DNA from 3 places in the Bacillus sp. C1 genome. Region 1 is predicted to be linked to each of the others. Evidence: predicted binding sites of a transcription regulator. Region 1 holds the regulator's gene; each other region holds the start of a gene.
What was found. The regulator Rex, encoded in region 1, represses fermentation and respiration genes when NADH is low (regulators of the CRP and FNR family bind a similar motif). The targets are predictions, from matches to a motif close to TTGTGAAATATTTCACAA.
Positions count from the first base shown of each region.

Region 2: a site for Rex is predicted at 1,735-1,752, ahead of ACX5JI_RS18480 (lactate permease LctP family transporter). Genes of this name have one in related genera too.
Region 3: a site for Rex is predicted at 1,959-1,976, ahead of ACX5JI_RS24060 (L-lactate dehydrogenase). Genes of this name have one in related genera too.

Region 1 is NZ_JBTMZT010000024.1:4,293-7,664, reverse strand. It holds gene groL (chaperonin GroEL) at 1-3, opposite strand, end outside; gene groES (co-chaperone GroES) at 41-325, opposite strand; gene ACX5JI_RS26115 (CPBP family intramembrane glutamic endopeptidase) at 757-1,500, shown strand; gene ACX5JI_RS26110 (YdiK family protein) at 1,504-1,698, shown strand; gene ACX5JI_RS26105 (redox-sensing transcriptional repressor Rex) at 1,723-2,352, opposite strand; gene ACX5JI_RS26100 (ABC-F family ATP-binding cassette domain-containing protein) at 2,537-3,372, shown strand, end outside.
Region 2 is NZ_JBTMZT010000007.1:72,693-76,064, reverse strand. It holds gene ACX5JI_RS18480 (lactate permease LctP family transporter) at 69-1,688, opposite strand; gene ACX5JI_RS18475 (ArsR/SmtB family transcription factor) at 2,276-2,569, shown strand; gene ACX5JI_RS18470 (acid-soluble spore protein H) at 2,680-2,859, shown strand; gene ACX5JI_RS18465 (amidohydrolase family protein) at 2,941-3,132, shown strand; gene ACX5JI_RS18460 (peptide MFS transporter) at 3,363-3,372, opposite strand, start outside.
Region 3 is NZ_JBTMZT010000016.1:1,709-5,080, forward strand. It holds partial or broken gene ACX5JI_RS24050 (isopeptide-forming domain-containing fimbrial protein) at 1-582, shown strand, start outside; partial or broken gene ACX5JI_RS24055 (class C sortase) at 675-1,480, shown strand; gene ACX5JI_RS24060 (L-lactate dehydrogenase) at 2,085-3,029, shown strand; gene glgB (1,4-alpha-glucan branching protein GlgB) at 3,370-3,372, shown strand, end outside.

The DNA.
Region 1 (3,372 bases):
CATAATATTTGACCCCCTTGGATTTTTTAAATGTATATAATTAACCGATAACTGCTAAAATGTCACTTTCACGTAAAATCAAGTAGTCTGTACCTTCGTATTTCACTTCAGTACCTGCATATTTTGAGAAGATGATAAGATCGCCTGCTGCTACCTCTAAAGCAACACGCTCACCATTTTCAAGCACTCGACCAGTACCTACTGCAATAACTTTACCCTCTTGTGGTTTTTCTTTTGCAGTGTCTGGTAATACAATACCACTTGCTGTTTTTTCTTCTGCTTGAACAAGCTCAATTACAACGCGATCACCTAATGGCTTTAGCATGAACAATAACCTCCTCATTTTCCTATGTAAGTTTTCCTTATTAGCACTCAATCACCTTGAGTGCTAACACACTTATAATAATAAATAATCTAATTTTCTTTTGCAAGTAAAAAAATCATAATTTTTTCGCAAATTACTCTATAAGCTTTTCTATATAAGCATTCTTGTCTGTATTATTCAATTCTCATTTTTTCTAATTACAGCCTTTGCGATATGAATCTGCGTTTCTACTTATCGTATGTTACAATATGAAAGACACCCTAAGTTGTTTTCTCTATACATACAACTTTTTCCTGTCTGCTATTTCATTTTCAAATAAAAATTTACAAAAAAATCATAATATGCATTCACATGATGTATCTTCGGGTGGGTATTTACATGCTATCCTCCCCTATCCCATACACTAGAGTTAGAAAGGATGGTTAAACCGTTTGAAAAAACAATATTGGTGGATTATAGTTACATACATTCTGATGCAGTTATCAGGCATTGTTGGATTACCACTTCTTCTGAAAACTGGACTATATGATAACAGGGGGTTCACTAGAGAAGAAAAACTACAAATACTAACTGGACACTGGGCAATCATTAGCTTTTTCATCGCATTATGCATTGTACTTTTGCTCCTCAGAACAGACATTCGCGATCGGCACTTAAATACAAAACGTGCTACTATTCCTGCCACAATTGGCTGGATCTTTATTGGTTTCTTTTTAGCTCTCTTTTCTCAAACGATTGCAGGTACAATCGAAATGCACTTACTAGGCATAAAGCCAGGTTCTGAAAATACAGCACAGTTAATGGATATCGCAAGGACGACACCTTGGTTCCTGATTGTTATATCAATAATCGGTCCTATTTTAGAAGAGATTGTCTTTAGAAAAATCTTATTTGGTACACTTTATAAAAAATTCAACTTCTTTATCGCTGCAATTATTAGTTCCCTTGTGTTCGCAGCAATTCACTTTGATTTTACGCATCTACTGGTCTATACTGCCATGGGTCTTGTATTCGCCTTCTTATATGTGAAAACAAAGCGAATTATCGTTCCTATTATGGCTCATGTTGCAATGAATACATTAGTTGCAATCACTCAAGTAATAATAAGTAACGATCAAATACAAGAAATGATTAAAAAAGCAGAGCAAATGCAAGGATTTATCGGAGGATTTTAAAATATGAGGAACTCACCATTGTTCATGTCAGCACTGTATTTTCTTCTTGGATGTGTCTTTACACGTTATGCAATCACGAACGTTACAGATACAATCTGGAACTTTTGGACACTGCTGTTTGCTGTTATGGCGACAATTGACTTTAATTTGGCACTTCGACTTCTCTTAATAAAATTCACAAAGAAAAAGCCACAATAAAACGCAGAGGGATTCCTCTGCGTTTTATTGTGGATAATTTTTCAAAAAATAAACTAATGTTTGTAATTCTACAGCTAAATCAATATGATGAATTCTTATATTTTCCGAAACATTTAATCGTGCTGGTGTAAAATTTAAAATCCCATGTATATTTGTTTCGGCCAATCGATCTGCTACAGTTTGTGCAACAGTAGCAGGTACTGTTAATATTGCCACTTGTATATCATTTGTTAAACGCTCTTCTAATTCGTCTAAATGATATACAGGGATTCCTCCGATTTCTTTTCCAACTTTCTCTTCATTGACATCAAAAGCCATTTCAATCTTTGTATTATTATTTTTCGTGAAATTGTAATGTAAGAAAGCGGTCCCTAAATTACCTACTCCAATAAGCGCTACACGTGTTATATCATCTTGATCGAGCGTTTCCCGGAAAAATGATAGTAAATAATTCACATTATATCCATATCCCTTTTTCCCTAACGCTCCAAAATATGAGAAATCTCTTCGAATTGTTGCCGAATCTACTTTTACAGCCTCACTCAATTCTGCTGATGAAACACGTTGCTTACCAGAAAGCGATAAGTTTTGGATAAATCGATAGTATAGAGGCAATCTTTTGGCAGTGGCCTGTGGAATCTTCTGCTGATCCATGTAATCTCTCCTCTCTTCCTATCTTTGTTCATAGACTGAAAACAAATACAGAAGTTTAGCACTTATGACTTTCCTTGTATAATAGAGAAAAGACTTCTCTCTTTATTTTAAACTATACACTATTTTTAGTATGATTGAGAAATATAAACATGGCAAAGTTAAGAAATTAGTTGAGGTGAAAACATTGATTTTATTACAAGTGAACGGGCTTTCAAAATTATACGGTGCTGAAACAATTCTTGCAAACATTAAATTGGAAGTTCAAACAAAAGATCGCATTGCACTCGTTGGTCGAAATGGTGCTGGAAAATCTACATTATTAAAAATAATTGCCGGCGAATTATCCCACGATGGTGGAGAAATTATAAAACCGAAAGATGTTTCGATTGGGTATTTAGCCCAAAATACTGGTTTAGAAACTTCTTTAACAATTTGGGATGAAATGCTTACCGTCTTTACACATCTAGAGCAAATGGAAAAGAAACTTCGAAGGTTAGAACAGGAGATGGGTAAAGAAGAGAACTTTTCAAATGCTACTACATACGAAAGATTACTCGCTGATTATGATCAATTACAGTTAAACTACAAAGATCAGGGGGGGTATCAATATGAAGCTGATATTCGCTCCATTTTAAGTGGGCTTGGTTTTCCTATCGAAACACACCAAACAACAATTTCTACGTTAAGTGGTGGTCAGAAAACGAGACTTGCTCTTGGTAAACTACTATTAACTAAACCAGATTTACTCATTTTGGACGAGCCAACAAACCATTTAGATATCGATACACTAACATGGCTTGAACAATATTTACAAGGCTATCCTGGCGCTATTTTAATCGTCTCCCATGATCGCTACTTTTTAGATAAGCTTGTTACACAAGTATATGAAATTTCTAATAAAGAAAGTAGACGATATGTTGGAAATTATAGCAAATATTTAGATTTAAAAGCTGCATTATATGAACAAGAAATGAAACGTTATGAAAAACAACAAGAGGAAATTGCTAAGCTGGAAGACTT
Region 2 (3,372 bases), on a different contig from region 1:
CTATGGTTCCACGGGAGATTTTTCTTTGTTTGCACCTCACAAGTGAACCAAGGGATCGTTTCCACTTTTTAAAAGATATTAAATATAGAGTTAAGTTGAAGTAAACTAATGACAACTAAGAAAATTAAACTATATTTCATTGCTGTTTTAAATAGAGCTGATTCTTTACCAACTAGTCCAACTGCTGCACAAGCAACTGCTACAGATTGTGGTGATACCATTTTTGCCATTGTGCCGCCAACTACATTTAATGAAACAAGTGTAGAAGGTACGATATCTAATTGTGCTGCAGTTACTGCTTGAAGCGGTGCGAATAAAGAACCACTTGATACGACAGAACCAGTTAAGAATACGCCGATCCAACCTAGGATTGGAGAAAGAATAGGGAACGCATCGCCAGTAGATGATAAAGCTAGTCCAAGAGTAGAAGACATCCCGGAGTAGTTTGTTACATAAGCTAATGCGATTACACTACAAATTGTATAAATTGGAGCTTTTAGCTCTTTTAATGTTTCAATAGTTAGTTCTTTAATCAGTTTTCCTTTTGCGCGATACACAAGTAAAGATACGATAATTGCTAGTACGATTGCAGTAGTTGTAGATGAGAATACATCTAGCTTAAATATTGCTGCAAATGGTGTATCCACATTTACAATTGGTGTTGTTTTTATAACGTGATTGTGTAAACCAGGAATCTGGATATTCCATACTAAGTTTGCTAATGCACCATTTGGAGCAAATAAATTTTTGATTGCTTGTAAATTGAAAATTGTTACGAATGCAGTTAAGAATGCAAATGGTGACCAAGCGTATAAGATTTGTTTCATTGTGTAGCTATGTTTTTCTACTTGTTCTTCAGTTTTAGTTGAAGATTTTGGTTGCCATACACGTAGGAATAATGCAAGTGCAACCATGCTGACAACTGCAGCGAAAATATCAGTTAATTCTGCACCAAGGTAGTATGTTACAACAAACTGAGTAATGGCGAAAGAACCACCACTTACAAGGATACCTTGCCAAGTTTCTTTAATTCCTTTAAAGCCATCTACCATTGCAACAAGTAGGAATGGTAATACAAAGCTAATGAAAGGTAATAATGTTACAGTTTGACGACCAACAGTTAATGCGTCTATTTGTGTTAGTTGAGCAGGTACTGTAACTGGAATACCCATTGCTCCCATCGCCCCGCCAGCAATATTTGCAACTAAACAAATACCTGCTGCTTTTAATGGATTGAAGCCCATACCTACAAGTAATGCTGCTGTAATTGCAACAGGGACACCAAAACCAGCTGCACCTTCTAAGAAAGCACCGAATGAATAAGCAATTAATAAAACTTGAAGACGACGATCGTTTGTAATACTGGAAATACTGTCACGAATAACATTAAATTGCTCAGTTTTTACTGTTAATTTGTATAGAAAAATCGCTGCAATAACAATTGTACAGATTGGATAAAAACCAGCTGCTACTCCAAAGGCAGCGGATGATACGGCCATTGTTGCAGGCATTTTGTAAACGAATATGGAAAGAATGATTGCTAAAATTACACTATAAAGTCCTGATAAATAGCCTTTCATCTTAAAGACTGTTAAACAAAGAACAAAGAACAGAATTGGAAGAGCAGCGACAATTGCTGACAACCAAATATTGTTTAATGGATCATAAATTTGTGTCCAAGTACTCATAATAATGACAACTCCTATTTATAATTTGTGAAGAAATTCACATTATTTGTGAAAGAATTCACAATCACCTTACATCGCTAAGTATATTCCCGTTCAACACTATTGTCAACGTAAAAAAGTATACTTATCTCATAATAGTTTTAACTGTAAAAAAACTGCTACATTTTGTTCATAAACTGGACAAAAAGAGGAATCGTATCTATTTGAATACACAAATTTGGGTTGCACCCAATATTGAGAAGGAGGTCAACAGGAGAACGAAAAAGATTATATTTATATATCATTTCAAAGTAATAATTTACCATATGATTACAGAAAGGATTTTAGGTGAAAAATATAACGAAAGGCTTGAGAAAACAGCTTTTAGAAGCAAGGTATTCTTATTTGTATGTTTTGCTTTTTCAATAAGTCGTGTAGTATAATATTCAAAATCAACAAGGGGCTTTTTTCTTGAAGTGTATGTTGATCAAAGGAGGAAATAAATTTTTATTTTAGGTTGATAAAGTTGTGTCGTAACAGGGAATTTAAAAACAGATATATAAAAATAAATAAAGAGAAAATAAAAATGAAAAAATGAGGGGAACTTTATGAACCAAAATCAATTTGATTGTCGTATTTCAGAAGAGGATGTACAAATGTTACGAGCATTAGCCCACCCGCTCCGTCTTCGTCTTGTAATGGAGCTCATGGAACGTGGCACTTGTAACGTAACGCAATTGCAAGAAGTTTTAGAAATTCCACAATCTACTGTTTCACAACATTTAACAAAGTTAAAGCAGAATAAAGTTGTTCGTTTTGAAAGACGTGGCTTAGAAGTATATTATCAAGTGCATAATGAGAAAGTAAGTGAAGTTTTAAAAGTATTATTTTTAAAAATTTGAATATTATAGGAAGCGACGTGTAGAAATGTACGTCGTTTTCTTATGGAATATATTTCAAAGAAATATGAAAAGATAGAAAGGAGTGTCATAAGTAGAAGGAGAGATGTCGAATGGACGTAAAGCGTGTAAAACAAATTTTGTCATCTTCAAGTAGAATTGATGTAACTTACCATGGTGTACCGGTTTGGATTGAAAGTTGTGATGAGGGACGTGGAATCGCAAATGTCCATGATGTGGAAACACCAAATGAAACGGTACAAGTAGATGTTACATCGTTGGAAGAGCAATAAAAAGAGAAAGTTAGCTTTTAGGAGCTAACTTTCTCTTTTTATTTATAAAAGTGACAAGTAGTATGCAATTATTCATACTTTATGCACATTGGTATATTTCGTGAGGATGAACTTGGAACAATAGCAGAAGGAAAGTTAGCTGATATTGTTGTATTGGACCGGAATCTATTTCGTGTACCTGTGACAGAAATTAAAGAGACTCCAGCTATTTTTACAATGGTAGATGGAAATATTGTCTATCAGGATAGAAAACAGGTTGTTCAAAATTATTAGTATTCACAATGGTGTATTTGTCGCTGCGACAAATTGAGTAGAGCAAGAAAAGAATATGCCTGTTTATGGAAGGAGTTTGATCAGTAATCCAATGGGAGAAATCATTTGTTCTTTAGAGGAAGAGGAGAGGATACGTATTTAACATTATTAGAAAAAGAAGCTTTTGGATCAGTCAAAATATAGTAATAAAAAAGGACCCTCGTATTTGAGGATCCTGTCTTATTGAACTGTTATTCCATC
Region 3 (3,372 bases), on a different contig from region 1:
GACAGTAAAAGATTTTTCAAAATTAGATGGTAAAAAAGAATTCTATTTACAAATTGTAGCGCAAAGTAAAGAAGGTGTACCAGCAGGAACAGAGATCCCGAATACAGCAACAATTGACTTTACAAACAAAAACGATGTAACGGGTGAAGAGGAAACAAAACCAGTTATTGTTACACCAACAACTAGTAGCATCACATTAACAAAAGTAGATAGCGCAGATGGAAAAACATTAGCAGGTGCAGAGTTTGAATTACGCGATAAAGACGGTAAAGTGGTAGTGGTAGAAGGACAACCAGTAAAAGGTGTATCAGATGCTAATGGTATTATCACATGGAATAATATCCCTTATGGAAATTATCAAATCGTTGAGACAAAAGCACGAACTTATACAAATGCAGACGGCTCAACAGGATCTTATCAATTGTTAAGAGATCCAATCGATGTAACAATTGATAAGATCATCAAACAATTAAATTAAATGTAGAAAATAATAAGAGCGGCTGGATCCTTCCTTCAACAGGTGGTATGGGAACAATCTTATTCTCTGTAGTAGGTATCGCATTAATGGCTGCGAATAACTAAATTTGTAGAGAATTAGAGTAATAGCATGCGAAAAGAGGAAGAGCAGGTAGCTTCCTCTTTTCGACATTTTAGCACAATTAAAGGGGCATATTATGAAACGGAATATCATTTTTGGATGTGTTTTTTATTAGGCCTTAGTATTTTCTTATATCCAACGATAAGTAAGTGATTGGTTAGCAACAAGAACACATTACTCTCAGATAAGCTCTTTTGATACGAAAGTAAAAGAACTTCAAAAGAAAGAACTCGAACGTCGTGAAGAAAAGGCGAAGGAATATAATAAACAAGTTCAGAAATCGACACAATCGCTTTCAGATCCATTTGCGGAAAAGCAGGCAGGGAATCAAAAGTCTTATGCAGATGTGTTAAGTATTGGCGATGTTATGGGATATGTCGAAATACCAAAAATCGATGTGAAACTTCCCATTTATCAAGGAACATCTGAAGAAGCCCTGAGCCGCGGAGTAGGATATTTAGAGTAGGCGGAGAAAGTACACATACGGTATTAACAGGACATAGGGGATTACCTTCAGCTAAGTTATTTACTGATTTAGATAAGCTGAAAGAATCGGATGTTTTTTATATCCATTCATTAGACAACGTTCTTGCTTATGAAGTTGATCGAATTAAAGTGGTTTTACCGAATGAAGTAGAGGACTTAATGGTTGTGGAGAATCAGGATTATACGACATTGCTTACATGTACGCCTTATGGGGTTCATACACATAGAATGTTAGTGAGAGGACACCGGATTCCTTAAGAACTAGCAGAAAAAGAAAGTATTGCAAAAACGCCTACATCGTCATCTATGTTAGAACTGTGGATGATTGCAGGAGGCAGTTTGCTCATTATTTTGATTGCAATTCTAATCTATATAAAAATAAGAAAGAAAATGTAATGATTGAATCATATGGTTTTATATATAAATCAAAATTTAAAAACGAACATCAAACCATTCTTTTCAGATGGATGAGAGCATCCGGCCATGGATAGAAGCGGTCAGTGTCTTTTTTCGCCCCATTCCATGTGAAAACAGAAGGAGAAAATGAGTGAAGGTCTCTGTCTATCCTTCCTAACGATAATGTATCTGTTAGAAAATCAAATTGTGTTTATATAAGAGGCATATTGGAGAGCTTCTTACTGTAATTAACCTTGATAAACGAAAAGAAGAGCATGTTTTGAAAAAGATTGATCAAAACATGCTCTTCTTTTATAAACAGTCTTGTTTTAAAACGGAAATAGCAGGATAAATGCTTGGAAATAAGCTACAATTCATTTATTCACAATCTAAAGAAAACGCTCTCATTGAAATGGATTCCACACTTGATATAATCACTTTCTCCTATCTGTGAAAAAGTTCACAAATAGGTCATAATTTGTGAATTCTTTCACAATAATTCATGCTACAATATGTGTGTAAGGAAGTTAAACAACATTAAATTAGTATTTTAATTAATTACTTAAACAATAATAGATGTGAACAATAGAGAGGGGAAATTACCATGAAAAAAGGTATTAATCGCGTAGTATTAGTAGGAACAGGTGCTGTAGGTTGTAGTTATGCTTACTCAATGATTAACCAAGGTGTAGCTGAGGAGTTTGTACTTGTAGACGTAAATGAAGCAAAGGCAGAAGGGGAAGCAATGGACTTAAGCCATGCGGTACCATTTTGTCCATCACCAACAAAAGTATGGAGCGGTAGCTATGCAGATTGTAAAGATGCTGATCTTGTTTGTATCACTGCTGGATTACCACAAAAGCCAGGTGAAACTCGTCTAGACTTAGTTGAGAAAAACGCAAAAATCTTCAAGCAAATCGTTCGTAGTATTATGGATACTGGATTTGATGGTATTTTCTTAATTGCAACTAACCCAGTTGACATTTTAACTTATGTAACTTGGAAAGAATCTGGATTACCAAAAGAACGTGTAATTGGTTCTGGTACAACTTTAGACTCTGCTCGTTTCCGCTATATGTTAGGTGATTATTTAGATGTAGATCCACGTAACGTACATGCATATATCATTGGTGAGCATGGTGATACTGAACTTCCAGTTTGGAGCCACACTACTGTAGGTGTACAAAAGCTGGAAACAATCTTAGCAAATAATAAACAGTATAAAGAAAAAGATTTAGATGAAATCTTCGTAAATGTACGCGATGCCGCTTACCATATTATTGAGCGCAAAGGAGCAACTTACTACGGAATTGGTATGTCACTACTTCGCGTAACAAAAGCAATCTTAAATAATGAAAACAGTGTACTAACTGTATCTGCTTATCTTGACGGTCAATATGGTGAACAAGATGCTTACGTAGGTGTTCCAGCTGTTATTAACCGCGAAGGTGTACGTGAAATCGTTGAGCTAGAATTAAATGAAGAAGAAAAAGCGAAATTTGCTCATTCTGTAAAAATATTAAAAGAAACAATGGCTCCAGTATTATAAGTAACTTGATTCAGAAGCGGGAAACTGCTTCTGAATTTATATAAATATATATAAATCCCTTTTCCGTTTTTTGTATATCCCCAAATATACTTCTTTTGTTGGGAAAGGATTGTTTATAGAAAAAGCACTCTATTTTTAAGAGTGCTTTTTCGTTTTAATAAAAGAAATCGCTTCCAATGAATATTCGTCAAAATTCGATATATTTGACAAAAAATCGGAATATTACCTTTAATTACCGCGAAAAAACGTATATTTATTTAAAATATACAAGGATATTTCTGTTTTTTATCGAATGTCTTAAAAGTATTAAAAATTCTGTCATCTTAGCGAGGTGAACATATTG